4 regions of the Rhodococcus cercidiphylli genome follow, and region 1 is predicted to be linked to each of the others. Evidence: predicted binding sites of a transcription regulator. Region 1 holds the regulator's gene; each other region holds the start of a gene.

What was found. The regulator LexA, encoded in region 1, represses DNA repair genes until DNA is damaged. The targets are predictions, from matches to a motif close to CGAACANNTGTTCG.
Region 2: R3P95_RS13930 (SAV_6107 family HEPN domain-containing protein) is a predicted target of LexA. The motif match lies at 4,537-4,550, and genes of this name have one in related genera.
Region 3: R3P95_RS03980 (error-prone DNA polymerase) is a predicted target of LexA. The motif match lies at 3,076-3,089, and genes of this name have one in related genera.
Region 4: R3P95_RS12675 (HNH endonuclease signature motif containing protein) is a predicted target of LexA. The motif match lies at 4,754-4,767, and genes of this name have one in related genera.

Annotation. Positions count from the first base shown of each region.
Region 1 covers NZ_JAWLKE010000001.1:476,516-484,142, reverse strand. Annotated here, with positions in the region: gene hrpA (ATP-dependent RNA helicase HrpA) at 1-1,145, shown strand, start outside; gene nrdR (transcriptional regulator NrdR) at 1,158-1,622, opposite strand; gene R3P95_RS02325 (hypothetical protein) at 1,723-2,136, opposite strand; gene lexA (transcriptional repressor LexA) at 2,522-3,205, shown strand; gene R3P95_RS02315 (acyl-CoA dehydrogenase family protein) at 3,281-4,423, opposite strand; gene R3P95_RS02310 (uracil-xanthine permease family protein) at 4,573-5,844, opposite strand; gene ptsP (phosphoenolpyruvate--protein phosphotransferase) at 5,867-7,597, opposite strand.
Region 2 covers NZ_JAWLKE010000005.1:152,560-160,186, forward strand. Annotated here, with positions in the region: gene R3P95_RS13905 (peptidoglycan D,D-transpeptidase FtsI family protein) at 1-265, opposite strand, end outside; gene R3P95_RS13910 (hypothetical protein) at 262-1,089, opposite strand; gene rsmH (16S rRNA (cytosine(1402)-N(4))-methyltransferase RsmH) at 1,086-2,117, opposite strand; gene mraZ (division/cell wall cluster transcriptional repressor MraZ) at 2,338-2,769, opposite strand; gene R3P95_RS13925 (DUF3040 domain-containing protein) at 3,280-3,717, opposite strand; gene R3P95_RS13930 (SAV_6107 family HEPN domain-containing protein) at 3,945-4,400, opposite strand; gene R3P95_RS13935 (GNAT family N-acetyltransferase) at 4,597-5,214, shown strand; gene R3P95_RS13940 (phytoene desaturase family protein) at 5,219-6,826, shown strand; gene R3P95_RS13945 (carotenoid biosynthesis protein) at 6,823-7,627, shown strand, end outside.
Region 3 covers NZ_JAWLKE010000002.1:46,162-53,788, forward strand. Annotated here, with positions in the region: gene R3P95_RS03980 (error-prone DNA polymerase) at 1-3,043, opposite strand, end outside; gene R3P95_RS03985 (MMPL family transporter) at 3,168-5,297, shown strand; gene R3P95_RS03990 (SDR family oxidoreductase) at 5,332-7,332, shown strand; gene R3P95_RS03995 (hypothetical protein) at 7,342-7,627, opposite strand, start outside.
Region 4 covers NZ_JAWLKE010000004.1:450,428-458,054, reverse strand. Annotated here, with positions in the region: gene dapE (succinyl-diaminopimelate desuccinylase) at 1-912, opposite strand, end outside; gene R3P95_RS12690 (SMP-30/gluconolactonase/LRE family protein) at 924-1,868, opposite strand; gene R3P95_RS12685 (hypothetical protein) at 1,915-2,058, opposite strand; gene dapD (2,3,4,5-tetrahydropyridine-2,6-dicarboxylate N-succinyltransferase) at 2,270-3,223, shown strand; gene R3P95_RS12675 (HNH endonuclease signature motif containing protein) at 3,309-4,739, opposite strand; gene R3P95_RS12670 (6,7-dimethyl-8-ribityllumazine synthase) at 5,090-5,545, opposite strand; gene R3P95_RS12665 (DUF1810 domain-containing protein) at 5,556-5,987, opposite strand; gene R3P95_RS12660 (TetR/AcrR family transcriptional regulator) at 5,998-6,582, opposite strand; gene R3P95_RS12655 (SDR family NAD(P)-dependent oxidoreductase) at 6,599-7,405, shown strand; gene R3P95_RS12650 (CoA-binding protein) at 7,410-7,627, opposite strand, start outside.

The DNA.
Region 1 (7,627 bases):
TCGTGCCGGCCCCCGACTTCGCAGCCGCGGCATTGGCGGTCATGCGGCCCCGCGCCGAAACGTTGGTGACGGCATTGGCCCGTGAGCTCTCGCGGGCGGCCCAGTGCCACATCACGGCGAAGGACTTCGATGTTGCGGCACTCCCCGAGCACCTGAGAATGACGTTCGCGGCCGTCGACCCGTCCGGAAAGGTGTTGGGCAGCAACAAGGATCTGACCGCTCTGCGTACCGGTTTGTCCGGTGAGGTCGGCCGCCAGGTGGCCAGCGCGGTGGGCGACGCCGAGCGTGCGCCCTCGCTGGCGTGGACCTCGAGCACGCTGGGACGGTTGGAGTCGACCGTCACCCGAGATGTGGGAGGCCAGAAGGTCACCGGCTATCCGGCTTTGGTGCCGGAAGGACCGGGCGTGGCGGTTCGAGTCCTGAGCACCCCTGCTCAGCAGCGGGCAGCGATGCGTTCCGGAACCAGGGCTCTGCTGCTGTCGACTGCGCCGAAGGGCACCAAAGCACTGTTGGCCGGATTACCGACGGCGGAACGGCTTGCCCTCGGCCAGAATCCGTACGGCGGAGTCGATGCACTGCTCGAGGAATGCCGGGTTCTCGCGGTCGAGGAAGCAATGGACGCGCACGGTGGACCGGTACGAGATCCCGAGGCTTTCGACAAGCTCAGGGCGCTCGTGCACGCGGAGGTCCCGCAGCGTACCGCCGCGGTCCTCGCCCTGGTTCGTCCTGTGCTGACCGCTGCCCTGGCTTTGTCGGCGCAACTGCAATCAGCCTCGGGTGAGCCGGCAGACGATGTTCGGGAGCAGCTCGACGGCTTGATCTTTCGCGGATTCGTCACCGAGTTCGGTTCTCGCAGATTGGCGGACCTGCCGCGCTATCTCGCGGCGGCGACGAAGCGGTTGGCCACTCTGCCGAGCAGCGCAGGCCGTGACGCGGCGGCGATGGATGTACTCGATCGGGTGTACGCGTCGTACGGACGACTGCTGGATTCGCTTCCGGAGAGCAGAAAGAACAGTTCCGGGGTGCAGGAGTTGTTCTGGATGATCGAGGAGCTGCGCGTGGGACTGTTCGCCCAAGGGATTCGTACGGCGTATCCGGTCTCCGAGAAGCGTATCGAGAAGGCGATCTCGGACCAGAGCCGCTGACGGGCGGAACTGTCAGTCGATGTCGGCGGACTCGCGGTGCTTACGCAGTTCGTGGATTTCCTTCTCGAAGTCCTCGGCCGAACTGAACGAGCGGTACACGGAAGCGAAGCGCAGGTACGCCACTTCGTCCAGATCACGGAGCGGACCGAGAATGGCCAATCCCACCTCGTTGCTGGGGATCTCCGCTGATCCCGCTGCACGGATTGCGTCCTCGACCTGCTGTGCCAGCAGGTTGAGCGCATCGTTGTCGACATCTCTGCCCTGGCACGCGCGTCGAACTCCCTTGACGACCTTCTCGCGGCTGAACGGCTCGGTCACGCCGCTGCGCTTCACGACTGCAAGCACTGCTGCCTCGACGGTCGTGAAACGACGACCGCACTCCGGGCAGGAGCGACGCCGCCGGATTGCCTGTCCCTCGTCCATCTCACGCGAGTCGACCACGCGTGAGTCGGGATGCCTGCAGAACGGGCAATGCATGAGGGACCCTCCGTCGTAGCCGATGCTCCGACGACGAGCACGCACATCGGGGCAGTCCACCGAGGATACTCAGCCTTCTCGAACCCGACGGGGGCGGTGGTCATCTGCCGGTCGTGTACTCGACGAGAGCTCCGTCGTGCACTTCGACCACACCGGCCGGCTGCACACCTGCATCGGGTGCGACGGCTCGCAGGTTCGCGATGCCGATCAGACCACCGGCCACGACGACCACTGCGAGCATCCACAACACCAGCGATCGCAGTCGAACCGGCTGGCTCGCGAAGTGCGCGGAGGTCGCGTCGAACTCGCGATCGGCCTCCTCACGATCGGTGACGTCGGTCCACGACGGGTCGAGGACCGGAACGCACGGTGCGCTCTGCGTACGGGGCACCGTGGTGACACCGTGCATCCCGAGGGGACTCCGCAGAACGGGACGGGCCCGGCGACGACGCTCGACGACGGTCGACCGGGCACGGACACCGGCGGCGGTGGGGCGATCGGTGATGATGGTCATCGGAACCTCGACTTCGCTCGTTGGATCGATTGTTCGATCAGGCGTTCGATGGACGCTTGTTCGAAGTTCTATCACGAGCCTCCGACAAAGTCTGCAGAAAACGCGACACGAGTCGAACAGATGTTTGATTCAACAGCTGATACACGCTAGATTCGTGTCAGAAACCACACGCCACACGAGTCGACACCATCAACTCCAGTCCGCGCAGACCTACCCCGCAGACCGGATCCCAGGACACCAGCAGGAGGCCGACAGCATGAAGGACGAGACCTCGACGAGGTCGACCACGCGTTCCACGACGACGGGTTCCAGGACGACCGGAGCCAAGGCCACCGCCACCAAGGCCGCAGCAGGAAAGTCGGCTGCGGAACCCACGTCAAAGGCCATGGAGGTCGGCACCGACATCAGTGCGGGTCTGACCGAGCGGCAGCGGAAGGTACTCGAGGTCATTCGCGCGTCGGTCACCGAGCGCGGCTACCCGCCCAGCATCCGCGAGATCGGCGATGCGGTCGGTCTGACATCGACCTCTTCCGTTGCTCACCAGCTGCGCACCCTCGAGCGCAAGGGCTTCCTCCGGCGCGACGCCAACCGTCCCCGTGCCGTCGACGTCCGGGGTCTCGACGAGGTGCAGGCCGACCAGGCTGCCGCCGCGGTCGACGGTTCGCCCGCGTCCGAGGAACAGGATCGGTTGCCGACCCCGACGTTCGTGCCGGTGCTGGGCCGGATCGCCGCCGGCGGTCCGATCCTGGCCGAAGAGGCCGTCGAGGACGTGTTCCCGCTCCCCCGCGAGCTGGTCGGTCAGGGCTCTCTGTTTCTGCTGAAAGTGGTCGGCGAGTCGATGATCGACGCGGCCATCTGCGACGGCGACTGGGTGGTGGTTCGTCAGCAGTCCGTGGCCGACAACGGTGACATCGTCGCTGCGATGATCGACGGGGAGGCCACCGTCAAGACGTTCAAGCGGTCCAAGGGCGAGGTGTGGCTGCTGCCGCACAATCCGCTGTTCGAGCCCATTCCGGGCAACAACGCCGCGATCCTCGGCAAGGTCGTGACCGTGATGCGCAAGCTGTAGAGATCGTCACGGCAGTGACATGCGAAGGGCCGCAGCACATGTGCTGCGGCCCTTCGCGTTCTTCGGATCAGCGGATCACAGATTCAATCCGCGGCCGATGATCTCCTTCATGATCTCGGTGGTGCCGCCGTAGATGGTCTGCACACGGGAGTCCATGTACGCCTTGGCGATCGGGTATTCCTTCATGTAGCCGTAGCCACCGTGCAACTGCAGGCACCGGTCGATCAGTTTGACCTGGTTCTCGGTGGTCCACCATTTCGCCATGGCAGCTTCTTGGACGGTCAGCTTGTCTTCGTTGAGCAGTTCGATGAACTTGTCCACCATGATGCGGGTGGCGGTGGTCTCGGTGGCCAACTCCGCCAACACGAATCGGGTGTTCTGGAACTTGCCGATCGACTTTCCGAAGGCCTTACGGTCGCGGCAGTACTGGATCGTCATCTCGAGCGCGGATTCCATCGCGGCGGCCGCGACGACGGCGATCGACAGGCGTTCCTGGGGCAGATTCTGCATGAGGTAGATGAAGCCCATGCCTTCCTCGCCCAGCAGGTTGGCGGCGGGCACGCGCACGTCGGTGAAGCTGAGTTCGGCGGTGTCCTGAGCCTTCATGCCGATCTTGTCGAGGTTGCGGCCGCGCTCGAATCCGGGCATGTCGCGTTCGACGACCAGCAGGCTGAAGCCCTGTGCGCCCTTCTCGGGGTCGGTGCAGGCCACGACGATGATCAGGTCGGCGTTGATTCCGTTGGTGATGAACGTCTTCGAGCCGTTGAGCACCCAGTCGTCGCCGTCACGGACAGCCTTGGTCTTGATGCCCTGCAGGTCGCTTCCGGTGCCGGGCTCGGTCATCGCGATCGCGGTGATCAGTTCGCCGGAGCAGAATCCGGGGAGCCAGCGCTGCTTCTGCTCGTCGTTGGCAAGGTCGATGAAATACGGCGCGACGACGTCGTTGTGCAGGGTGAAGCCGATACCGCTGTATCCGCCGCGGGTGGTTTCCTCGGTGACGATGGCGTTGTAGCGGAAGTCCTTGACTCCGCCGCCACCGAATTCCTCGGGCGCTGCCGTTCCGAGGAAGCCCTGCTTACCGGCCTCGACCCAGACGTCGCGGTCGACGATGTTCTGCTCTTCCCACTTCGCATGGTTCGGCGCTACGTGCTGATCGAGAAATTTCCGGTACGACTCCCGGAACAACTCGTGCTCGGGCTCGAAAAGTGTGCGTTCCACGCAGATCTCCTTGTTCGGTGCATACCGACATCGACCTGTGAACGGTGTCATTCGCGGTCGTCGGTACGACTGACATCACGCTCCAACAGTACGTTCGGGACGTCACGGAGGTCGATGACCAAAACGCGCGCGATTCGTGACCGACCCCGCTACCGTGCGCGTTTGCCCGCCCTTCTCGCGAGCGCCGAGACGATCGGGTACCCGAGAAGGATGCCGACGGAACCCCACGCGATACCGCCGAGCTCGACCGATCCGACGGACAGCGTCAGGTCACCGATTCCGGCGACGAGCGCTGCAGCGACGACCATGAGATTGACCGGATCGGTGAAGTCGACCTTGGCGTCGGTCCAGATGCGTACGCCCAGCAGCCCGATGAGGCCGTACAGAACCAGGGTTGCGCCGCCGATGACCCCGTCGGGCACGGTGAAGATCAGTGCACCGAACTTGGGCGAGAACGCGAGCACCGTCGCGGTGATCGATGCGACCCAGTACGCGGCGGTCGAGTAGACACGAGTGGCCGCCATGACGCCGATGTTCTCCGCGTAGGTGGTGGTTCCCGAACCGCCGCCCGCTCCGGCCAGCGTGGTCGCCAGCCCGTCGGCGATCAAGGCGTCGCCGGCCACATCGTCGAGGTTCTTGCCGGTCATCGCGGCGACGGCTTTGACGTGCCCCACGTTCTCGGCGACCAGGACGATCACCACCGGCAGCGCCACGAGGATCACCGACAGCTCGAACGACGGTCCACGAAACTCGGGCAGACCGATCCAGCTCGCAGCGCTCAATGCGTCGAGCCGCGGTTGCGCGATCCCTCCGGTGACTGCGGCGAACACCCAACCCACGACGACGCCGAGCAGGATTCCCAGTCGCCCGATCAGGCCAGGTCCTACCGCTGTCGCCAACAGAATCGCGACCAGGGTGATGGCTGCGATCAGCGGCTGTGCCTCGAACGACGTGGTGGCGGCCGGTGCCAGGTTCAGCCCGATGAGTACCACGACGGCACCGGTCACGACGGGCGGCATCGCCGCGTCGAGTACCCGCTGCCCTGCGAACTTCACCACGAAGCCCACCGCTGCCAGTACGACGCCCACACACAGCACGGCTCCGAGCTGGGCGGCAGGTCCGTCGGCTTGGGTGGCACCGAGCGGGGCCAGAAACGCGAAGGAGGAACCCAGGTAGCTGGGCACCCGGCCTCGGGTGATGACCAGGAACAGCGCCGTCCCTATGCCCGAGAACAGCAGTGTCGTCGACACCGGAAATCCGGTGATCGTCGGAACCAACAGGGTCGCGCCGAACATCGCGACCACATGCTGCATTCCGATACCGATGGTACGGGGCCACGTCAATCGCTCATCGGGCGAGACCACCGCCCCGGCGTCGACGGTCTTTCCGTTTCCGTGCAGCGTCCAACCGAGAGTTCTCATGATGGAAGGCAACACTATTGGATCAGCCGAGAATCGCGCTCACTGCCTCGCGGGCAGCGGCGGTGCTGTCCGTTTTCAGGGCGGCCGCGGCCGCTTCCTTGCACTGAGCGAGCGTGACCGTTGCCAGTTTCGACCCCACGTGCGCGACGGCAGCCGACGCAGCCGAGAGCGAGGTGATGCCCAGCCCTACCAGCACGCAGGCCAGCAGCGGATCGGCAGCGGCCTCACCGCAGACTCCGACGGGCTTGCCCGCCTTGGCTCCCGCGGCCGCGGTGTGCGCCACCAGCGCCAACACGGCCGGCTGCCACGGATCGGTCAGGCCGGCGAGCTGAGCGGACATGCGGTCGGCGGCCATCGTGTACTGCGCCAGATCGTTGGTACCGATGGACAGGAAGTCCACGTGCTCGAGGATGTGTTCGGCGAGCAGAGCGGCGGCGGGGATCTCGATCATGACCCCCGGAGTGAGTCCGCGCTCGCGGACGTCGGCAGCGAAATCCTTTGCCTCCAGCGCCGTCGCGATCATCGGAGCCATCACCCACGGGGAGGAATCGGTCGCCTTGGCGGCTGCTGCGATGCCGTCGAGCTGGCGGTACAGAATCCCTCGATCGGCCTCGGCGATGCGGATGCCGCGAATGCCCAGGGCCGGGTTGGCCTCGTCGGGATGAGTGGCGAACCGAAGTGGCTTGTCCGAGCCGGCATCGAGAGTCCGAACGACGACCTTCTTGCCTGCGAACGCGTCGAGTACCTGTGCGTAGATCTCGGCCTGCTCGTCGACGGTGGGTTCGGAGTCGCGGTCCAGGAAGCACAGCTCGGTACGAAACAGACCGACGCCGTCCGCTGCGCTCGACCGCGCCGCGCGAGCACCGGCACCGTCCTGGACGTTGGCGAGAATGTCGACTGCGTGGCCGTCGGCGGTGGTTCCGGGACCGACCCACTGGGATACCCGGTCGAGCTCGTCGCGGGCAGACACCACGGCAGCGCGGGCCGAGTCGGCGTCGGGTTCGAGATCGATGCGGCCGCTGGTTCCGTCGACCGATGCGTTCGTACCCGCTGCGATGTCGTCGAGCCCAGCCACGGCGACGATGCACGGAATGCCCAGCTGGCGCGCAATGATCGCGGTGTGACTGGTCGGACCGCCCAGCGAGGTGGCGAGTCCCACGATCAGGGTGGGGTCCAGGCCGGCGGTGTCGGCGGGCGCAAGGTCGTCGGCGAACAGCACCGACGGTTGGTCCGGTACCGGAACACCGGGCTCCGGAACGCCGAGGATCTCGGCGATGACGCGATCGCGAATGTCGCGCAGATCGGTCACACGCTCGGCCATCAGCCCGCCGAGCTGGGTGAACATCGCGGCGAACTTCTCCGTTGCCGCCGCCGTTGCCGTGACGGCAGAACTGCCCTCGGCGATCGAGGAGCGAGCGGCCCCGAGCCATCCGCGGTCGGTGGCCATCGCGGCGTTGGCAGACAGAACCTCCGAAGCAGCGCCGGTCGCGAGCTCCGCGCGACCGCGTAGTCGGGAGGCGACAGCATTCGCTGCGGCGTCGAAGACGGCCTTCTCGGACTCCCGATCGGCCTCGGCGACCTCGCCGGTGTCGGCCGGGATGGACGGGCGGGCACCGGGACGAATGACGGGTCCGTATCCGACGCCGGGCACGACGGGTGTGCCGCGCAGTGTCGTCTGCGCTGCTCCGGCCCCGGCTGCATCGACTGTCGTGTCGGTGTGTCCGGTCGAAGCGGTGCTAACCGATCCCGTCATGTGGTCCTCCTCGGATCCTGCGTGAACAAA
Region 2 (7,627 bases), on a different contig from region 1:
TCGTGAAGGCGATCGGATTGCCGTTGCGGTCCAGGATGGATCCACGCATCGCCGGATCGACGAGAGTCGTGGTGCGTTGCGACGCCGACTCGGCCGACAACCTCGGCGCATCGAATCCCTGAATCCACAGCAACTGTGCCGCCGCGACGGCGAGCGCCACATACATCAGGACGCGACCGGTGCCGTGACGGAACCGAAAGGTGGACGAGTCGAGACGCTTTCGGCTCGGTGGCCGACGGCGTGGAGCAGGCGACGGCCTGGTCACTGCCCGCCACCCGATGCTTCGCCGGTGGACTCGGGGGCTTCGACCGAAGGTGTTTCGAGCGAGGGGATGCTCATGGGAACCAATTGTTCAGCAAGCGCGGTGTTTCCAGCTCCATTGCTTGTACTCGGCGTGGCGGCGCGGGTGTCGATCGTGCCCGAGGTTCGGTTGGGCTGAGACGCGCTTCGCGGCGTCTGCTGCTGCGATGACTGCGTGCTCGGATTCGCGACGGTGCCCTCGCCTGCGGCCGCGGCCGGTACCGGATCGAGCGGTGCCACCGGTGCACCGTCGGCCGGAGCCGGAGTACCGACGACCTGGACACCGCCGTCCGGCGCGACGATCAGACGCGCGGAGTTCTTCGCCGGGACCATCCCGAGCTCGGCGGCCTTGCGCGCCAACTCCGGAGCCGATTCCGCCAACTCCACATCACGCTGCAACGACGCCCGCTCCTGAGCGAGTTCGGCGTTGACGGCCTTGGCGGCGCTGAGATCGTAGGAGTCTCCTGCGGACCGAGTGGTCAGGAGCAACGTCAGACCGAGACCGATGGCGAGCAGGCCGATGATCAAGGCGACGAACGGAATTCGCGCGGCGATAGCGCTTCCGTTCAGCGAAGGCCGCGCACCGGCCCCGGAACCACGCGCAGAATCCGAGGTATGGATCGACGCACGCTGCTGCCTGCGCTCGTATGCGCGAAGTGCAGCGCCTGATCGTCCACCACCCTTGCTCGTACGTTCGGGTCGCGAGAGTGGAGCCTGCGGAGCGACCCTGTTCCTCGGTGCTGGAACCCGATTGCGTTGTGTTCCAACGGTTGTGCCTGGAACCGTCATTCCGCTCTCCTTGCAATCCGTTCGGCGGCGCGCAATCTCACCGGAGCCGAACGTGGGTTGTCGTCTATTTCTGAATCCGAGGCACGCTCGGCACCTCTGGTCAGGAGCCGGAACTCCGGACCCATTCCTGGAAGCTCGACCGGCAGCCCCTCGGGACTGCGGGACTTGATCCGAGGTGCCAACTCCTGCTTGACGACTCGGTCTTCGAGCGATTGATACGACATGAAGACGACCCGGCCGCCGACAGCCAACGCGTCGAGCCCGGCAGGTACCGCCGCCTTCAACGAATCCAGTTCACCGTTGACCTCGATGCGAAGTGCCTGGAAGGTGCGCTTGGCAGGGTGTCCGCCGGTGCGCCGGGTCGCGGCCGGAATTGCGGCATAGAGCAATTCGACCAACGGGCCACTCGTGGTGAAGGGCGTGTGCTCTCGGCGTCGCAGTACAGCGGAAGCGATCTTGCCGGCGAACCGTTCCTCGCCGTACGTGCTGAGGACCCGTGCGATGTCGCCGTGCGAGTACGTGTTGAGGACGTCTGCGGCGGTGATTCCCACGGTCGGATTCATTCGCATGTCGAGTGGGGCGTCCACGGAGTAGGCGAATCCGCGATCGGACTCGTCCAACTGCATGGACGACACTCCGAGGTCGAACAGAATCGCGTGAACGGAGCCGACAGCAGGCAGACCGGCCTCGTCGAGGGCTTCGGCGATGCCGTCGTAGGTCGTGTGCACCAACGTGATTCGATCGGTGAATGGAGCCAAGCGGGCTCCGGCCAGCTCGAGCGCATCGGGATCCCGGTCGAGTCCGATGAGGTGCAGGTGCGGACAGGTCCGCAGGAAATGCTCGGCGTGACCGCCGAGGCCGAGCGTTGCGTCGATCATGACGCGAGTACCGCCGGTGGAGCCGAGTGCGGGTCCGAGCAGTTCGTCGGCTCGTTCGAGTCGAACCGGAACGTGGAGCGGGCCGGCGGATCGACGGTGGGTTCGGTCGGCGGACGACTCGATGTCGTCCGGTCCGGTGCCCTCCGTCATGGTTCCTCCCGGTCGCGCGTACGTACTTCTCGCCCGGGTCCGGGCCGTGCGGGTCGCCCACCGAAGCCGACGCGAATGCATCGAGGTCCCTGTCCGATAGGGAACCTGGCGTTGGGGAAGAACGTCAGGGTCCTGATCTGCGAAACCTGGCGTTGGGGAAGAACGTCAGGGTTCTGATCGGGCAGAGGCCTCGCTGCACTCGCAGGCGACCTGGTTCGGGCTACAAGATCCCTCCGAGGGACTCGTCGAAAGCGTCGGAGAAATCCTGTTCGTTCTCAGCGGAGTAGCGCGCCCACGCTTCGTCGTTCCAGATCTCGATGAAGTCCATCGAACCGATCACCACGCAGTTTCGTTCGAGCCCCGCGTACCGGCGATGCTCGGGACTGATGGTGATTCGACCCTGTCCGTCCGGCCGCTGTTCGTCGGTTCCCGAGAAGAACTGGCGAACGTAAGCACGGGCTTTGGGGTTGGCACGAGAAGCCGCCGTCAATTTCCGAGAGCGCTCTGCGAAATCGGCCGCGGTGTAGACAGCGAGGCTGAAATCCTGCCCCTTGCTCACCATGACCCCTCCTGCAAGCGCGTCCCGAAACTTGGCCGGCAACGTGAGTCGACCCTTGTCGTCGAGCTTCGGCGTGTAGGTACCGAGAAACACTCGCCACCTCCAGCCTCGACTCTCCGCTGCGGACCACTTTACCCCACTCTCCCCCACTTCGAACCATCCGAAGCCGGAAAACTTTGGCGAAAGTGACATTCATGCAGCTCAGCATGCACAAGATCGGCGGCATCGGCAGCGATGCCGCGGGTGATATCGCCGGTTCGATTCGGGAGCGACAGCCCTCGGGTCCGTCACTGAAGCCGCCTGACCAGCACCTCGACGTCGGGTGTGGCGGATGGACGCAGATCTCTGCCCTTCAGTGGGGCCTCGGTGGGGAGAAGTGGGGAATGTGGGTGAAAGTGGGGAGTGTCGGGGAGGGATCCCAGAATTCCCGTGCGCGGGAGTGTTCGAGCCGGCCCTCGACGCGGAGCGGAGGGCTGCAGGCAATTCTGCGGCGTCTGTTCGCGGGCAGAAAACGACAACAGCACCTCACCCGAGGGTGAGATGCTGTTCTACGTCGACGCGTGAAGTTGTGGAGACGAGTCGGTTCGATGGAACCCGGTCGATTCAGTCCTGCTCGAACCTCTTACGGAACCGATCTTCCATGCGAGAGGTGAAGCTGCCGCCCTTGCGACCACCCTTCGATTTCTGCCCGGTAGAACGCCCGGACGTCTCGGCAGCATCGTTGGCTGTGCTGCTTTCGTCCTGCGACGCTGCGGCTCCCTTGCTGGAACCGCCGAACAGGAACAGTGCCCCGGCACCGAACATCAACAAAAAGCCGATGAGACTGACGACGAGAAAAGCCAAACTGTTCGTCGACAATGCAACACCGGCGACGAGCAACACGAGTCCCACTACGAACAGCGCGGCAGCCTGAAAGCGCCTCCTGCTCGACGCCGCGCGTACGCGACCGCCCCTCACATGAGACGCGAATTTGGGATCCTCGGCGTAGAGAGCGCTCTCGATCTGATCGAGCATGCGCTGCTCGTGCTCGGAGAGTGGCACGGTACCTCCCCCTGCACAGATATTGAAGGTCATTTCGGTTACGAAACGACGGGAAGCTGACCTTGGCGGCTACCTGTTGTCGATGATACGAGCTGAATCGGCCGCTTACCACCTACTCGGTCGATGTGTTCCTGAGAAACACCGAAGTTTTCGAGACGCACGTCCCGAAAACTCCGTGCGAACACCGCATGACGTGGCGATTGTCGCCTGACGTCCAGCTGTGTGAGCTACGCCGACAAGGGTGCGGTCATCGGGTCGACGGACGCGAAACGCCCCTGCCCGCCGAGTCGATCCTCGACGGAGTTCAGAAAACGACCGACGTGCCGCTGGAAATCGTCGGCGTCGAGATCGTCGATCGTGCTCGACGCACCGGCCTCGACTGCAGCCCGGGTGGCCGAGAAGGACGCGAAGTAGTCGGCCCAGACAGCGAGGTCCGGTGCCGCCTTCGCCATCAACACCCACGCACTGCGTGAACGAGGACGCGCTCCGATCGAGTTCGGCAACGACGCGAGCACCGCTGCCGCGCCTTTCAGTGCGGCGGCGTAGCTGCCGAGAAATCGATCTCCGGCATTGCTCTCCCCGATGGACTCGGACAGCAGAGCATCCGCTCGACCCAACAGAACCTGAGCCTGACGCGACACCGGCGACCGCACTCCGGCATCGAATGCCTTCGTGATCGTCATACTCGAACACCTCCAGTTCGAATCTCCGGCGCGCACCTGGCGCGGCCGGAACCGTGGCGAAGCCTTACAGTCGAACTCCGGAGAATCCGACTCGAGGATCCGAGCCGGAACCACCGGCGCACTCGGCCCCGATTGTCGAACACCCGTTCGACACATTCAATATAGCTGTGCCCACCGACAAGTTTCCGAAGAAAGGTTGAGAACAGTCGTCACCGATGCGCAGACAACGCCGTACCTGGTCGATCTGACGCCCCCGGAATTCCGCCAGCGGCTGTTCGAGGCACTGTCCATCTACGTCGAGGCCATGGGCTATCCGCGTGGAACCGAACAGAGCAGAGCACCGATGTGGAGCGAACATCTGCACCGGCCGGGCTGGCGAGCAGTCGGTGCACTGCTCCCGAACACCGACCCGACACAACCCGATTCCCTGGTCGCCGTCGCATACGGCTACAACGGTGCCGCGCACCAGTGGTGGCATCAACAGGTTCGCGACGGTTTGCGACGCACGGGGCATTCCCCACAGAACGTCGAGGCCACGCTCGACGACTACTTCGAGCTCACCGAGTTGCACGTCCTGCCGAGCGCTCAGGGGCACGGCCTCGGCGGACGACTGTGCAGCCGTCTGCTCGACGGCGTTTCCGCGCAGAACGTGATGTTGTCCACACCCGAGGTCTCGGAGGAGGACAATCGAGCCTGGCGGTTGTACCGGCGGCTCGGCTTCGCGGACGTACTACGCGACTTCACGTTCGCCGGTGACCGACGCCCCTTCGCGGTCCTGGGCCGCCGGTTGCCTCTCGACGGGCCAGTAGCCTGAAGGTGTGATCGATGCTGTGGTGGTGGGCTCCGGCCACAATGCCCTGACCTCTGCCTGTTACCTGACCGACGCCGGCATGTCGGTCGAGGTTCTCGAGCGCGACTCCGTCGCCGGTGGCGCGGTATCGACGGTGGAACGCTTTCCCGGCCACCGTGTGGACCGTGGTTCGTCGGCGCACATCATGATTCGTCACACCGGCATCATCGAGGAGCTCGGACTCGCCGACTTCGGTCTGCGCTACATCGACTGCGATCCCTGGGCGTTCGCGCCTGGGGCCGTCGGCACCGACGAACGCGGCATCGTGTTCCACCGCGATCTCGACCGAACCTGCGACTCCATCGCCGCTGCCTGCGGCACAGCCGACGCACGCGCCTACCGCACCTTCGTCTCCGTCTGGGGTCCCCGCAGCGAACGCACCATGCGTGCGTTCGGCGGACCACCAACCGGGGCGAAACTGCTCCGATCCTTCTGGGGCCTCGGCGCGCCCGACGGCGGCAGCATGCTCTCGCGGGAATTCCTCGCCACCGGCGATTCCCTGCTGGACGAGATGTTCTCGAGCGAACGCCTCAAGGCCGCACTCGCGTGGTTCGGCGCACAGTCGGGTCCGCCGATGTCCGAGCCGGGTACCGCACCGATGGTCGGCTTCGCTGCCCTCATGCACACCCTTCCGCCGGGCCGCGCCGTCGGCGGTAGCGGCGCGCTGACCGAGGCGATGATCTCTCGGCTACAGCGCGACGGTGCCGTACTGACGCTCGGCGACGCCGTGACCTCGCTCGTACGCCGCCCACACGGCTGGACCACCAGGACCGCGTCGGGACGGGAGGTCGACAGCCGCATCGTCGTGGCCGGTTGCCACATCGTGACCACCCTCGACCTGCTGGCCGCCGGCGGCCACGATTCGGCGCAGCTCGCGCGGTGGCGCAGCACCATTCGGGTGGGGCCCGGGATCGGTACCGCGGTCAGACTGGCCACCGACGCCCTTCCGGCGTTCCCGAGCGCGGACCGGATCGAGGACGGCACCCACGGTCTGGCGCTGCTGGTACGCGACCGCAGCCAACTGCGGTTGGCACACGGGCACGCGCTGGCGGGCGATCTGCCGCCCACCCCGGCTGTGCTGGGGATGTCCTTCAGCGCGCTCGATCCCACCATCGCGCCGCCGGGACAGCACCAGATCTCTCTGTGGTCGCAGTGGCATCCCCACACCCTCGCCGACGGCAGACAGTGGCGATCGGATGTTCCCGGCGAGCGATCGTTGGCCGAGTACGAGGCGGATCGGATCGTGGCCGAATTGGACCGATACGCACCCGGTTTCGCGGGATCGGTGCTGGATCGGTTCGTTCAGTCGCCGCCCGACATCGAGCGGGAGCTCGGTCTGGTCGGAGGCAACATCATGCACCTGGACATGTCGTTGGACCAGATGATGATGTGGCGACCTCATCCTCAACTGGCCGGACATCGGGTCCCCGGTGCAGACGGGCTCTATCTCACCGGCGCATCGACCCATCCCGGCGGAGGGGTCACAGCGGCCAGTGGTCGCTCGGCGGCGCGGATCGCGATCGCCGACGCCCGCGCCGCCCGCCGTCGCACGTTCTTCGGAAGGAAACGGGTATGAAGGTTGCGCCGATCGTCGTGGCTGCCGCTGCCGTGGGCTGCCAGATCCTCTACCCCTTGGTGTCGGGATCGACCAGAGACGTGGTGACGGTGGCGGTGGTGGCCCTGCTCGCGCTTGCGTCGATCCTGCACGCGGCACTCAATCGCGGCGTCGTGTGGGCCACCATTCTCGTCGTCGTGACCGCAGGTACCGGATTCGCGTCCGAACTCGTCGGCACGGCAACCGGCATCCCGTTCGGCGAATACTTCTACGCGCAGAATCGATTGGGCCCGAGCCTGTTCGAGGTGCCTGTCGTGGTTCCCCTGGCGTGGACGGCCGGGTTCTACCCGATCTGGTGTGCAGTGACCTTCGTCGTTCGCCGTCTCGATACGACGCAGGTACGCGCCACCGCCCTCCGAATCGTGGCGGTCGCGGTGGGAATGGTCGGTTGGGACCTGTATCTCGATCCACAGATGGTCACCGACGGACAGTGGACCTGGACCGCCGGATCCGCCGGACTGCCCGGGGTGCCGTCGATTCCGCTCACCAACTACCTCGGCTGGCTGGTGGTGGCCACCCTGATGGCTGCGGTGATGGAATCGCTCGACCGCGCCGTCGGTCGCCCACAACCATCCGACGACGCGGTGCCCATCGGGTTGTTCCTGTGGACGTGGCTGGGGTCGGCGCTCGCGCACGCGGTGTTCCTCGACGGTCCGGAACTCCGATACTCGGCGGTGTACGGGTTCGTCGTCATGGGCCTCGTCGGCATCCCCCTGTTGTGGATTGCCCGTCGCGACCGACCACTCGGGGCCGGACCGCGTG
Region 3 (7,627 bases), on a different contig from region 1:
GCTGGCGATGCGTCACCGCTCCGCCGACCAGCACTCGGTCTCCGTCCGGAATCTGCAGCAGCCGGTTCGCGGGAATCACGCCGAGCGAATCGAGCCGATCTCGAAAGAACTGCGTGGGATAGGAATTCGGTGACACACCGGTTGCCCAGACGTCGGCCGAGGCCAGATCGAGATCCGACATTCCCGGTAGCGCAGGCGCTTTCGTCGACGCTCCGATGCCAGGGAGCAGTCCCGGACGCTCCCCCGCCGCTGCACCCGCAGCCCACAGTGCCTCTCGGCGAGTGATGCCGAAGCACCCGAGTGCACCTGCCGTTGCCAGCGATTCCGCCTGCGCCACCGACAGTTCGACGCGTCCGGTCAGGTCCAGGAACGAGGTGTAGAGCCCGTGTGCGTCTCGCGCGTCGACGATCTTCTGGGCCACTGCGGTCCCGATGAACTTCACATCGGCCAACCCCATGCGAATCTCGAGGCCGTTCGCCTCGAGATTCGCATGGCCGAGACTGGCGTTCACGTCTGCACCGTGGACGAGCACACCGTGCCGCCTGGCGTCGGCGACCAGGGATTGCGGCGAGTAGAAACCCATCGGTTGAGCGCGCAGCAGGCCGGCACAGAATGCCGCCGGGTGGTGCAGCTTGAACCACGAGGAGTAGAACACCAGTGAGGCGAAACTCTGCGAATGGCTTTCGGGGAAGCCGAAATTGGCGAATGCAGACAGCTTTTCGTAGATTCGGTCTGCCGCCGCGCCGGTGATGCCGTGAAGATCGCGCATCCCGTCGTAGAACCGCCCACGCAGCAGTTCCATCTTCTCCGGTGATCGCTTCGACCCCATCGCACGGCGCAGTTGATCGGCGTCGGCGGCACTGAAGCCGGCGACGTCGATGGCCATCTGCATCAGCTGTTCCTGGAACAGCGGCACTCCGAGTGTTCGATCGAGTGCCTTCTTCAGCGACGGATGCTCGAAGATCACCGGCTCGAGTCCGTTGCGGCGCTTGATGTACGGGTGCACCGAACCACCCTGGATCGGACCGGGACGGATCAGCGCGACCTCGACCACCAGATCGTAGAAGTTCCGCGGCTTGAGCCGCGGCAGAGTGGCCATCTGCGCGCGAGACTCGACCTGGAACACCCCGACCGAATCGGCTCGCTGGAGCATCTCGTACACCGCAGGCTCGGACAGGTCGATCGAGGCGAGTTCGATATTGATGCCCTTGTGCTCGGCGATCAGGTCCATCATGTAGTGCAGCGCCGAGAGCATGCCGAGCCCGAGCATGTCGAACTTCACCAAACCCACTGCGGCACAGTCGTCCTTGTCCCACTGGAGCACACTGCGATTCTCCATCGTCGCCCATTCCACCGGGCAGACGTCCGCGATCGGCCGATCGCAGATCACCATGCCACCGGAGTGAATGCCGAGGTGCCGCGGGAAGCCCTCGACCTGCCGCGCGAGTTCGAGAACCGATTCGGGAATACCGTCGCCCTCCTGATCACCGATTCCGGACCAGCGGGTGATCTGCTTGCTCCATGCGTCCTGCTGCCCTTGTGAGAAGCCCAGCGCACGGGCCATGTCTCGCACGGACGACTTGCCGCGGTAGGTGATGACGTTGGCCACCTGAGCGGCATGAGTGCGGCCGTACTTGGCGTAGACGTGTTGGATCGCCTCTTCTCGACGATCGGATTCGATGTCGATGTCGATGTCCGGTGGCCCGTCGCGCTCGGGTGCGAGGAACCGCTCGAACAGCAGCTTGTTCGCCACCGGGTCGACGTTGGTGATGCCGATCGCGAAGCAGACAGCCGAGTTGGCCGCCGAACCTCTTCCCTGACAGAGGATGTCGTGTGTCTTGCAGAAGTGGACGATGTCGTGGACCACCAGGAAATAGCCGGGGAATTCGAGCCTCTCGATGATGTCGAGCTCGTACTCCAGCTGCGAATAGGCCGCCGGGTTCGCCGACTGCGAGCCGTACCGACGGGCGGCCCCCTCGAACGTGAGTCGACGCAGATAGCTGATCTCGGTGTACCCGTCGGGCACCTCGAAGGGCGGGAGGCGTGGCGCGATCAGCTTCAGATCGAACGAACACTCACGACCGAGCTCGACGGCACCGCGCACCGCGCCCGGATAGTGCTCGAACAGTTCCGCCATCTCCGCTCCGGACCGTAGATGTCCGCCGCCGGTCGGTGCCAACCAACCGGCAGCCTCGTCCAAACTGCTCCGAGCGCGCACAGCGGCCATCGCCATGGCCAATCTCCTGCTGCGCGGACTGGCGTAGTGCGCGGCCGTGGTCGCGATCGTCGGAAGACCGTACTTTCGAGCCAGCATCGCCAGCGCATCGTTGCGCTCGTCGTCGTCGGCAATTCCGTGCCGGGTGAGTTCGACGGTGACGCGATCGGCCCCGAAGCGGTCGACGAGAGTGCGCAGCGCGGACTCGGCCGCCTCCGGACCACCGCGCGAGAGCGCCTGCCGAACATGACCCTTTCGGCAACCGGTGAGAATCTGCCAGTGCCCGCCCGCCGATTCGGTGAGTTCGTCGATGTCGTACTGCGGCTTGCCTTTGACTCCGCCGGCCAGGTGTGCGGCCGCGATCCGACGCGAGAGCCGGCGATACCCCTCCTGGCCGCGAGCGAGCACCAGTAGATGAGTGCCGTCGGGATCGGTCTCCCCGGCTCGGGATCGATGCGTGTCCAGTGAGAGTTCGGCACCGAACACGGTTCCGATGCCGAGAGCTCTGGCTGCCTCGGCGAAGCGCACGACCCCGTAGAAACCGTCGTGATCGGTGATGGCGATGGACTCGAGGCCCAGGCGTACCGCCTCCTCGACCATCTCCTCGGGCTGCGAGGCACCGTCGAGAAAGCTGAACGCCGAGTGCGCATGCAATTCTGCATACGGCGTCGTGGACAGCACGGGCTTGTCGATGGTGCGGTCGTAGACGTCCCTCTTTCGCGACCAAGCCGGGCTGTCGCCGCCGTCGCCCTCGGCCGCCGGCTTGGGACGTCCGGACAGGACGCGCTCCATCTCCGACCACGTGGGTGGTCCGTCGTTCCATCCCATCGAGCCCTCCCCTCACCGCATCGCCGTTGTATCGAACACTTGTTCTAATGAGAGCACGGGGGTCCGACACGATCAACTACAGTCGAGTCGCCACTGACCCCTTCCACAGAGCCGGAGCACCGTCGTGACCCGTTGGGCCTCGTTCGTCGTATCGCACAAACGATGGGTGCTGGCTGTCGTCGTCGCCGTCGTCACAGTCGGCGGGGTGTTGGGACTGAGCGTCTTCTCGAAACTGAGTGAGGGCGGCTACGCAGACGCCGGCAGCGAATCGTCCGAGGTGGCACGGCTCCTACAGGGCATCGGCCAACCGACTCCCGACATCGTGGCGATCTACACCGCACCCGAGGGCGAGACGATCGACGACATCGGCCCCCGAGTGCAAGCGACGATCGACGAGTTCACGAGTCGATACACCCTCGGCAACGTCAACTCGTACTGGACCGCAGACCCGGTCAGCAGAGAATTTCTGATCTCGAAAGACAGAACCAAGGCCTTGGCGACGGTGTCCCTCGGGGCGAACTCGGGCGTCACGTTCAACACCTTCGGCGACCTGCCGCCCCAGCTCGAAGTACCCGGCATCGAATCGCAGTTCGCCGGCGCGTCGGTGGTCGGGGTATCGCTCAGCGAAACCCTCGAACGCGACCTCGTCCGCTCCGAGATCATCGCTGTTCCCATCACATTGCTGCTGCTGATATTCATCTTCGGCGGCGTCGTCGCCGCAGCGGTCCCGGTGTTCGTCGGCATCCTCAGCGTGCTCAGTTCACTGGCCATCCTGCGGGTGCTCACCGAGTTCACCGAAGTCAGCTCGTTCTCCATCAATGTCGCGTCGCTACTGGGGCTCGGCCTTGCCATCGACTACGGACTGTTCATCGTCAGCAGATTCCGCGAGGAACTACGCGGCGGGTCGACGCCGTTCGACGCGACCGTCCGCACGGTGTCCACCGCAGGCAAGACCGTCGTCTTCTCCGGACTGCTGCTGATCTGCGCATTCGCGGGCATGCTCGTCTTCCCGCAGGCGGTGATCCGATCCCTCGGGTTCGGGGCCATGGCGGCGGTGGCGAGCGCGGCCGTCCTGTCCCTGACGGTGATTCCGGCACTGCTCGCGATTCTCGGCCCCCGCATCAACTCCTGGACGTGGTCGCGTACCGCGTCCGATCGCAGCGATGCACGGGCACACAAGTTCTGGGGCGGCGTCGTCACCCGCGTGATGAAGCATCCGGGAATCGTCGCGGCCGTCATCGTCGCCGGGTTGCTGATCATCGCCACCCCGATCCTGAAAGTCTCACTCGGCGAGGTCGACTACACGGCGCTGCCGAAGGACAATCCTGCGCGCATGGCGTTCGAGACGCTCGGCACCGACTTCGAATCCACCGGCGAGGGTGCCACCGTGGTTCTTCGCGGCCTGGACGGCGTCAAGCCTCAGGGCGCACCCATCGCATCCCTCACCTCGGCTGTGGAATCCACACCGGGTATCGCTCGCGCCGAATTCCTGGGCTCCAAAGACGATTTCGTGACACTTCAGGCGTCCTACAGCGAGCCGACCGGCGGCCTGACCGAGGCCGAATCTCAATCCGAGGCAGTGTCTGCACTGCGCTCGATTGCCCCTCCCGACGGCACCGAGATCCTCGTCGGCGGTGGACGAGCCAACGTCGACGACGGCAATGCTGCAATCGCAAAGTGGCTACCGGTGATGATCGCCATCATGGTCGTCTCGACGCTGGTGTTGCTGTTCCTCGCGTTCGGCTCGATCGTGCTGCCCGTCAAGGCCGTACTGATGGCCGGACTGAGCCTGGGCGCAACCTTCGGCGCACTCACGTGGGTGTTCCAAGAGGGCCACGGAGCCTCCCTGCTCGGCGTCACCCCAGGACCGCTCGAGTCGACGTTCGTCGTTCTCATCCTCGCGGTCATCTTCGGCTTGTCGACCGACTACGAGGTGTTCCTGATGTCGCGCATGGTCGAGGCCCGCGCGGCGGGAGCGACTACCGAGGAAGCGGTGATCTTCGGTGCCCAACGCACCGGACGCATCGTCACTGCGGCGGCGTTGATTCTGATCGTCGTCACCGGTGCCTTCACCATCTCGGGTCTGTCGATCATGAAGTTCCTCGGCGTCGGAGTCATTCTGGCTCTGATCATCGACGCGACGATCATCCGTATGTTGCTGGTTCCGTCCTTGGTCAAACTCATGGGCGAGGCCAATTGGTGGGCACCCGCCTGGATGAAGAAAGTGCACGAAAAAGCCGGTATCGGGCACTAGCACCGGAACTTACTTCGGAGTAGGGTCGGCTCGCATGGCGAACTTCATCGTAACCGGCGGTACCGGGTTTCTCGGGAAGAACGTGCTGCCCCGATTGCTCGACCGCGATGCACTCGCGGCAATCCACGTGCTGGTGCGTCCGAGTTCGGTGGCGCGGCTCGAGCGACTGGCACAGCACCTCGACGGCGGCGACCGAATTCACCCGCTGGTCGGCGACCTCACCGAGCCGGCGCTCGGACTCCGAGACGTGCCTTCCGACATCGACCACATCCTCCATCTCGGAGCCGTCTACGATCTGACCGCGGGCGACGAGCAGACCCCGACCAACGTCGCCGGAACGGCCTCGGTGATTCGTCTCGCCGAGAAGACGGGGGCTCGCCTGCACCACATCTCGTCGATCGCCGTCGCGGGCGATCACCGAGGAACGTTCTCGGAGAACGACTTCGACCTCGGTCAAGCCTTTCCGACGGCATATCACCGCACCAAATTCGAGTCCGAGAAGCTGGTGCGAGACAGCGCTGTGGACTGGCGGGTCTACCGGCCCGCCGCGATCATCGGCCACTCGGAGACCGGTGCGATCGACAAAGTGGACGGCCCGTACTACTTCTTCCCGTTCTTCGCCGAACTTGCCAAGCTGCCTTCTGCCATACCGATCACGGTGCCGAAGATGGGCTCCACCAACCTCGTTCCGGTCGATTACGTCGCCGACGCCATCGTCGAGCTCGTACATCGAAACACTTCTTCCGGCAGCGTGTTCCATCTGGTGAACACGAGTCCGCAATCCATGGCCGAGGTGTATTCCGCATTTTCGTCGGCAGCCGGATCGCGAGCGAAGATCGTCGACGTACCGGGTGCACTGGTCGCTCCGGTCGTCTCCCCCAAGTACCGAGCCGTACGCAAGCAACGCGACGCCGCCCTCCGTGATCTCGGCGTACCTCCGGTGATGCTCGAGCACTTGACCCTGCCCACGGTGTTCGAGTCGGCAGCGACACAGAAAGCATTGCAGGGCAGCTCGATTGCACCGCCTCCACTGCGCACGTACGCCGATCGCGTGTGGACCTACTGGCGGGAGAACTTCGACCCCAAGCGCAATCGCCGAAACGATCCGCGCGGGCCACTGTTCGGTCGTCACATCATCATCACCGGCGGCTCCTCCGGCATCGGCCGGGCCAGTGCCGAGGCGGCCGCACGCAAGGGCGCAGTGGTCATTCTTCTCGCACGCGGGCAGGATCAACTCGACGAAGTGGTCGAAAGAATTCGCGAATCAGGTGGCACTGCATACGGTTACCCGTGCGACGTGACCGACAGCGAGTCGGTCGAGCACACCGTGAAAACCGTTCTGAGCGAACACGGTCATGTCGACATGCTGGTCAACAATGCCGGGCGATCCATCCGCCGCTCGCTCTATCGGTCCACCGATCGGTTGCACGATTACGAGCGCACCATGGCCGTCAACTACTTCGGGGCAATTCGGTTGGTGCTGGCGCTGCTGCCACACATGCGTGAACGTCAGTTCGGGCACGTGGTCAACATCTCCAGCGCTGCCGTCCTGGGACACCCCCCACGGTTCTCCGCCTATGTCGCCAGCAAGGCAGCGCTCGACGGGTTCACCGATGTTGCTGCGGCAGAAACACTCTCGGACGGAATCACGTACACCACGATCCACATGCCGCTGGTGGACACTCCGATGATCACCCCGACGGGCGACAAGAACGTCGGCCCGGTGTTCTCACCGGAGAAGGCCGCGGCCATGGTGATCCGCGCATTGAGCGACAAGCCCAAACGCATCGATACGCCGCTGGGAACGCTCGGACAGTTCGGAGCCATCTTCGCCCCCAAGGGCAAGGACCGCACGATGCACCAGCACTACCGCACGTTCGCCGAATCCGCGGCTGCCAAAGGAGAAGCGCAGGTACCCCTCGAGGACGGAAAGGTGCCCTACCGAGTCCGGCCCTACGATCCGAAAGCTCCGAGCGCTCGCATCGGCAAAGTGATCCGTCGCGCCGGCAGATTGGTACCCGGCACCAGCTGGTGACCGGCGGGGTCAGCGCAGCAGTGCCTTTCCCCAGACACGCAGGAATCCCTGACTCAGGTGTGTCAGAGTGCCGATGGCCAGCACCCATTTGACGGTGCTGACCACGGTGGTGGCGCGAACGACGGTGTCGGTGATCTGTTCGCGGTTGTCCACCAGAATCAGTCCGACGATGTTCTCGATGTAGTCGCCGGCGGCAGAGGCCACGGGTGCGACGGCCAATGCAGTCGTCGCCGCAGGGCTCAGCGGCGTCTTGTCCGCCAGGCTCCTCGCGCCGGCACGCAATGCAACGGCGTAG
Region 4 (7,627 bases), on a different contig from region 1:
CTGTCCGCCCGCGGCCTCGATGAGAGCGGCCGCTGCGGGTCGGTTCAAACCGGGAAGCGCTCCGGGCGACGAGTCGGTGACCTCGAAGCCGAGATCCAGTCCCTCGACCACCTCACGAACGTGTTCGACGGCGTCGTCGACGTTGCGATCCGGTGCAAAGCGAAAGTTGACGTCGAGTTCGGCTGCGTCGGGAACGACATTGCCCGCGACCCCACCGGAGATCCGGACTGCTTGCAGCCCTTCGCGATACACACAGCCGTCGATATCGACGGTGCGTGCGCGATACGCGGCGAGACGGTTGAGAACCGCACCGAACTTGTGAATTGCGTTGTCGCCCAACCAGGACCGGGCACTGTGGGCCCGCGTTCCCGACGCCGTCAGCCGAACCCGCAGTGTCCCTTGACAACCGGCCTCGATGAATCCGCCGGACGGTTCGCCGAGGATGGCGACGTCGGCAGCGAGCCATTCGGGGAGTTCGCGCTCGATCCGGCCCAGTCCGTTCCGCGCGGCCGCGATCTCCTCGCAGTCGTAGAAAACCAGGGTCAGATCGTGCGCAGGGTTGTCGATCGTGGCGGCGAGGTGCAGGAACACCGCGTCACCCGACTTCATGTCGACGGTTCCGCACCCGTGCAGAATGTCGCCCTCGGCGCTGTCGTGCTCGCGTCGCGACGGCACGTTGTCCGCGATGGGAACCGTGTCGAGATGACCCGCGAGCATCACCCTCGATGCCAGTCCGCGGTTGGTTCGGGCGAGCACGGCGTTGCCGCTGCGGATGATCTCGAAGCCCGTCGTCTGCTCGCGAAGCGCTTGCTCCACCTCGTCTGCGATGCGCGATTCGTCCTCACTGACACTGGGGATGTCCACCAGCGCCGCGGTGAGGTCTATCGGGTCGGCATGCAGTTCGAGCGTCACGGGAGAAAACTCTAGGCCGTGGATCCCGGAATCTCGCGGACCACGCCGTCGAAGCCGGCACCGAACAATCTTCCGCTCGAGAAGCCCTGGTCGGAACGCCCGTAGGCCACGACGCTCGTCAACCGCGTACCGGTGCCGATGACACATGTCGCCCCCGGCGCATCGATGCGGACGACGGAGCCGCCTGCGTTGAGCGGCACCGCCGGGCGTCCGGCATCGTCGAGGGTGAGCCCGTCCGGAGCCGCGAAACTGTCGAGCCCCGACAGGTCGAGAACACTTTCCGGTGCCGAGGGGTCGGCGATCGGGATCCTGCTGACGCCCGGGTTCACGAAAGTCCGCGAGACGTACAGGTACCGATCGGCGGCGTCGAGTACCGCGCCGTTGGCACTGGGGAAGCTCGCCCACGCCGGGTCGACCGAACCGTCGGGGCCGATCCGGCCGATCAGCGAGCCGAAGTCGTTGGTGGCGTACACCGTTCCGTCGGCGGCAACGGCAAGGCCGTTGGCCGCGCTCAGACCGGTCGCGAACGGAGTGACGGTGAGAGTGTCGACGTCGAGTCGAACGATCCCCGCGGCCCTGACGATGTCTCCGACGAAGACGCGAGGATCGGCTCCGTAGCCGACCAGCAGGGTGCCGTCGGGCATCCAGGCCAGAGCGCCGCCGCCACCGCTGGGGACCGTCGCGATGGGATACGCGGCCTGTCCTGGCGCGTCGATGCGGTACACCCGGCCGGAGACGATGTCGGTGACGTAGGCGCGGCCCGACGCGTCGACTGCCAGTCCTTCCAGAGCTGACCCCGGGATTCGTGCGACCACTGCCGACGGCCCGCCTGCTCCGGCGCAATCGGGATCTGCGGCTGCGGTGCCGGAGCCTAGGGCGACGCCGCCCGACACCACCACAGCGGCAGCAATAGCCGTGACGATCGAACGTACGCGCGCGGACTTGCTCGAATTCATGACTCTCCCCCAGCCTCGGCGACCCCCTGTCAGCCGATGACGATGTCTACCACGCGCCTGTGACAACCAAACCCAGTGCGACTCCGAGCACGATCGTCGTCGCCAGGGTTGTCACCAACCCGGTGAAGGACACACTGCCCGCCATCACCGAGGTCGCGCCACGGCTACGGGAGGCGGTACGAGTGATCACCGGACACACTCTGTCAGCTCCCCCGCGGCCGATTCGTCGGCATGCATCCCGATGCGATCACGCTCGGCAGTCGAACCGATAACGAACCGACGCAGCACCCGAATCGAGGTGTTCCCGCAATCTGCACGCCCGAGACCGTGTGCAGAACAGTCGCCGACCGGAGCCGGTTGCCGAGCCCACCGCATTCGGCCCACCGCGTATTCTTCGTCCCGTGAGCGCACATGGAGCATCAGCAGTAGGAATCGCCAACATCACGACATCGGGCGTTGTTCTCGACACCTGGTTTCCGAGCCCGGAGCTCGGGTCGGGCTTCGAGACCGGCACCACCCGGCTCGAGGGTTCGGACGTCCCCGAGGAGCTGGCCGCTCTCGTCGGACCGGACGAGGCGCGCGGCGTCGAGGTAGTCGCAGTGCGCACCAGCATCGCCTCGCTCGACGACGCCCCGATCGACGCCCACGATGCGTATCTTCGACTGCATCTGCTCTCGCACCGGTTGATTCAGCCGCACGGGCAGAACCTCGACGGAGTGTTCGGTCTGCTGGCCAACGTGGTGTGGACCAACTTCGGGCCTGCTGCCGTGGACGGTTTCGAGACGGTGCGCGCAAAGCTGCGCGCCCGCGGTCCGGTGACCGTGTACGGAGTCGACAAGTTCCCACGCCTGGTCGATTACGTCGTTCCCACCGGAGTTCGTATCGCCGACGCCGACCGCGTTCGTCTCGGCGCGCACCTGGCCAGCGGGACGACGGTCATGCACGAGGGCTTCGTCAACTTCAACGCCGGCACGCTCGGCAACTCGATGGTCGAGGGACGCATCTCCGCGGGTGTCGTGGTGGGCGACGGCTCCGACGTGGGTGGCGGTGCGTCGATCATGGGCACACTCTCCGGTGGCGGCAAGAACGTCATCTCCGTCGGTAACAGCTGCCTGTTGGGCGCAAACTCCGGGCTCGGCATCTCGCTCGGTGACGACTGCGTCGTCGAGGCCGGGCTCTACATCACCGCCGGCACGAAAGTGAGCGGTCCGGATGGGACAGTGGTGAAGGCTGCCACGTTGTCCGGCAAGTCGAACCTGCTGTTCCGTCGCAACTCACTGTCGGGTGCTGTCGAGGTGGTGCCGTGGAAGGGCACCGGTGTCGAACTGAACGCGGCATTGCACGCCAACGACTAGCCGCTCCACTCGAATCGGCCTGTCGAACAATCTCATCCAGCCCCGCACCGTGTTCTCGGTGCGGGGCTGGAGTCTTTCCTGACGCTCACGCGATGTGGGGGCCTGCTCGGGCGTGGGATGGCCTGGGTTGCCGGTAGGGGTCGACGGTTGCCGGCGGTACGAACCAGGGGTGGTTGTCGGTGCCGATGAACACTTCCCAATCGGAGTGGTGCATGAGGCGGTGGTGGAACCCGCACAGCAGAACCAGGTTGTTCATGTCGGTGGGGCCGCCGTCGCCCCAGTGCCAGATGTGGTGTCCTTCGGTCCAGGCGGCGGGTTTTCCGCAGCCGGGGAAGGCGCAGCCGTGATCGCGGGCGGTGAGAGCTCTGCGTTGTTTCGCGGTGACGGTACGGGCGGTGCGGGCGAGGTTCAACGGGTTGCCGTTCTCGTCCATCACGATCGCGGTCAGGACACAATCACACGCCAACTGGCGGGAGGTGTTGCGGGAGAGCGGCCCCATCCACGGCAGCCACCCCACCGAGGTGCCGTCGCCGAACAAGTCCCGATACGCGCCACGATCAGCTGCGACTCCGCCTTCACCGCGACCGCCATTGCCGTTTTCGTTGTCCGGTTCGGTGGCTGCGTCAGTGTCGATGGGGCCACCGGTGTTGATGTCGACGGGATCGGCTGTGTCGGTGTCGGATTCTGTTGCTGCGCGTGAGGTTTCGTCGTCGGTGATGTCGTCTTCGCCTCCGCAGTTCTGGAGGTCGGTGAGGTCCTGTAACCGGATGTGCAGGTTCAGGTGCGGGCGCTCTCCGCCTTCGATGGGCCGATCGCTCGAGGCGAGGTAGTGGTCGAGGATGTGTCCGAAGGCGTCGGCTCTGCGCTTGGCGGGGCTGCGGTCGTCTGTGATTTTGAGTGTCCCGGTGCCGTCGGCGGCGGGGTGGGGTTCGGTCAACGGGGAGAGGGCAGTGAGCAGTTTCTCGCCGGTGACAGCATCGAAGTCTCCTTTGAGCACCAGCCGCCCGTTGAGGGTTGTGGAGGCGAAGAGTTCGTTGCGGTCGGTGTTCTCGGCGGGTGGTTTCTTGGTGCCGAAGCTGTCTTCGAGTCTGGTGATCGCTGCTCGGATCCGGCCGGTGCGTGCGTCGGGTCCTGTCGCAGATTTGATCAAGGCGGCGCGGGCCATATTGCGACCCTCTTCCGGGAGATCCTTCGGTGGGGTTTCGGCGAAGGTGAGGATCAGGGCGGCGTGATCGACGGACATGACACCGGTGTTCACGGCGTCGGCGATGTCGGGAAACGCAGCCATGCCGCGGGCGAGGGCGACGATCTTGGTGGCCTTGGACGGTGAGAGCAGGGTGGTGGAGGTCAGCCATCCGGCGGGTCCGGGGAAGCCCAGTTTCTCCCGTGAGACGCGGGTGTCGATCTCGGCGACGAGAGCGATCCGCCTGGCCTCGAGCAACTGGATTCGGTGGGAGACCGCGGCGGCGTCGGCGAGGAGTTCACTCTCGCTCAGTTGCCAGATCTCCGTGGTCATGAAAGCAAGTGTATCGAACAGGTGTTCTATGTACAACCATAGTGCAATCGAAAACTATTGCCCTGCATAAGGATTCGAGAATCAAAATTGCCGGTGGCGTGTGATAGGAGCCGACTCATTCTTCACGATTCGCGGTCGAACACCACAGTTCCTTGGTGGTAGAGAATCTTCCAAGCATCGTTACTTCGCTGCCACACCGTGACCCTGCGGGTGAGCCGGTCGTCGAGCAGCAGGGTGTACGTCAGCAGGAAGGTCTCGGGTGCAACTTCCCGTAACTCGAACCCGCTGGCCTCCCAGTCGGCGTCGAACCGGCCTTCCGTCGCGATCGATATCGGAGGCTCGGACCAGCGTCAGCCGATGGTCCCCAGCGACGCCAGAGTCTTCACCACTGCGCGTGCAGCCTCGGCACCCTTCTTCTCCAGGTGCGCGGTGAAGAAGGCTGTGTGGTCGGCGTGTTCGTGGAAGTGGTGTGGCGTCAGCACCACCGAGAACACCGGCACGTCGGTGTCCAACTGCACTCGCATCAGGCCGTCGATGACCGCTGTTTCGACGAAATCGTGTCGGTAGATTCCGCCGTCGACCACCAGCGCAGCGGCGACGATTGCGACGTACTTGCCCGTCTTGGCCAACCGCTGTGCATGCAGTGGGATCTCGAAGGCCCCTGGCACCTCGAACACGTCGAGCGTCGTCTCGGCCTGTCCGAGCTTCTCCAGTTCGGCGGCGAATCCCACTCGCGCACGATCGACGATGTCCAGGTGCCAGCTGGCGTGGACGAAGGCAATGGATCCGGCGAGTGGAGTGGTCATGGGTGCGATGCTAGCGGTATCGCTCGTCGAGCAAGTCGAGTGTCGGGCCATCGAATTCACCGGCGAAATACTTCTGCAACACTTCGCCGAATACGGACGGACCCTTGGTAGCTTCGGCGAAAAGCGTCATGGACGAATGCAGCTTCAGGTTGTCGGGATAACCGAAGATCTCGTCGACCGTCCGCCCCTCGACAGCCACCACAAGCCGGGCCGCCTTCTTCAGGCGAGGACCCAGTACTTCGTGGGACAGGTACAGCTCCGCCTCGGTCAGATCGGCGATGCCGAAGTGTTGGGCGGTCGCACTGCGCCCCAGTCCTGCCAACTGTGGGAACACGAACCACATCCAGTGCGTCTGCTTTCGTCCGGCTTTCAGTTCCTTCGTCACCGCGGTCCAGACGGGGTCCTGAGCATCGACGAAGCGCTGCAGGTCGTATTCGGTCATGTCGTTCAACTTAGGTGAACCCGCGCAGCAGCGTGTCCACGGTGGCGTCGAGCAGATCCTCGGTCGGGACGCCGTCGAGCAGGTCGCCGGTGGCCAGCATCGCGAGCCCGTGCACGCTCGCGAACGCGACGCGCGCGAGTATCTCGGGTGGAGCCTCGGTGATCACACCGGCTGCGATGGCCTCGCTGAGCAATGTCTCGGTGGCGGTCATACTTTCGTGCGCAACGCTTTTCAGCTTCTCACTGGCGTCGGGGTGATGCTTGGTGCTGTACATGACATCCAGCAACTCCGGGTGTTCGACGGCGAATCCGAGGTAGGCACGGGCGACGCCACGGAACCTGGCCATCAGCTCACCGGGTCCCGTTGCCGCTGCGACCATCCGGCGGTTCAATTCCTCGAAACCGTGCAGCGCCAATGCATCCAGCAACGCTTGCTTGTCACGGAAGTGGCGCGCCGGGGCACCGTGACTGACTCCGACGTCTCTGGCCAGCTGCCGAAGCGACAACGCGTCGACCCCGCCGTGCGCGATGCTCCGTTCGGCCTCGTCGAGCAACACCGCACGCAGGTCGCCATGGTGGTAGCGCTGCGTTGCCATGACCTCACCCTAGGCGATGTTGGCGTTGACAACAATGCTGACACTGCCTACATTGGCAGCCGTGACTTCCACAACGCTCATCACCGGAGCAAGTTCGGGCCTCGGCGAGGAATTCGCCACCCGCTTCGCCGCACGCGGCGAGAACGTCGTCCTCGTGGCGCGACGCGCAGATCGGTTGAACACCCTGGCGCGGCGCATCGAAACCGATCACGGGGTGACGGCCACCGTCGTAGCCATGGATCTGGGCGTCCCCGGCATCGGCGAAACCCTTCGAACCACATTGGCGGACAAGGGAATCACCCCCACCACCCTGATCAACAACGCAGGCTTCGGCACGCACGGGAAGTTCGCCGACGAGGACCCCGCACGCGTCGCCGCCGAGATCGCACTGAACGTAAGCGCCCTGGTCGATCTGACGCTCGCCTTTCTGCCGGGCCTCACCGGCGCACTGATCAACGTCGCGAGTACCGCCGCGTACCAACCCACACCCAACATGGCCGTCTACGGCGCAACAAAGGCATTCGTCCTGAACTTCACCGAAGCGCTTGCCTTCGAGCACCGCGCCTCGCCGCTGAAGATTCTCGCGCTCTCCCCCGGCCCTACCCGCACCGAGTTCTTCGACGTCGTCGGATCCGAGGACGCCGCGGTGGGCAACTTCCAGACCTCCGAGCAAGTGGTCGCGACGGCTCTGCGCGCGTTGGACTCTCGCCGCACCCCCGCCAGCATCGTGTCCGGCCTGTCCAACAAGATCAGCGCCGGCAGTGTCCGTTTGGCTCCACGTGCACTGGCCACCGTGATCAGTGGTCGCCTACTGAAGGCGTGAACCTCTAACCGCGGGTACGACGCGAATCGATCACTCCCGTATCGAATCCGGCCAGGTGCAATCCCCCGTGGAATCGGGCGTGTTCGATCTTCAGGCACCGATCCATGACGACGTTCAATCCCGCTGCCTCGCCGTCATGGGCCACCTGCTCGTGCCACAGCCCCAATTGAAGCCAGATCGTCTTCGCCTGCGCTGCAATGGTTTCCGAAAGCACTTCAGGAA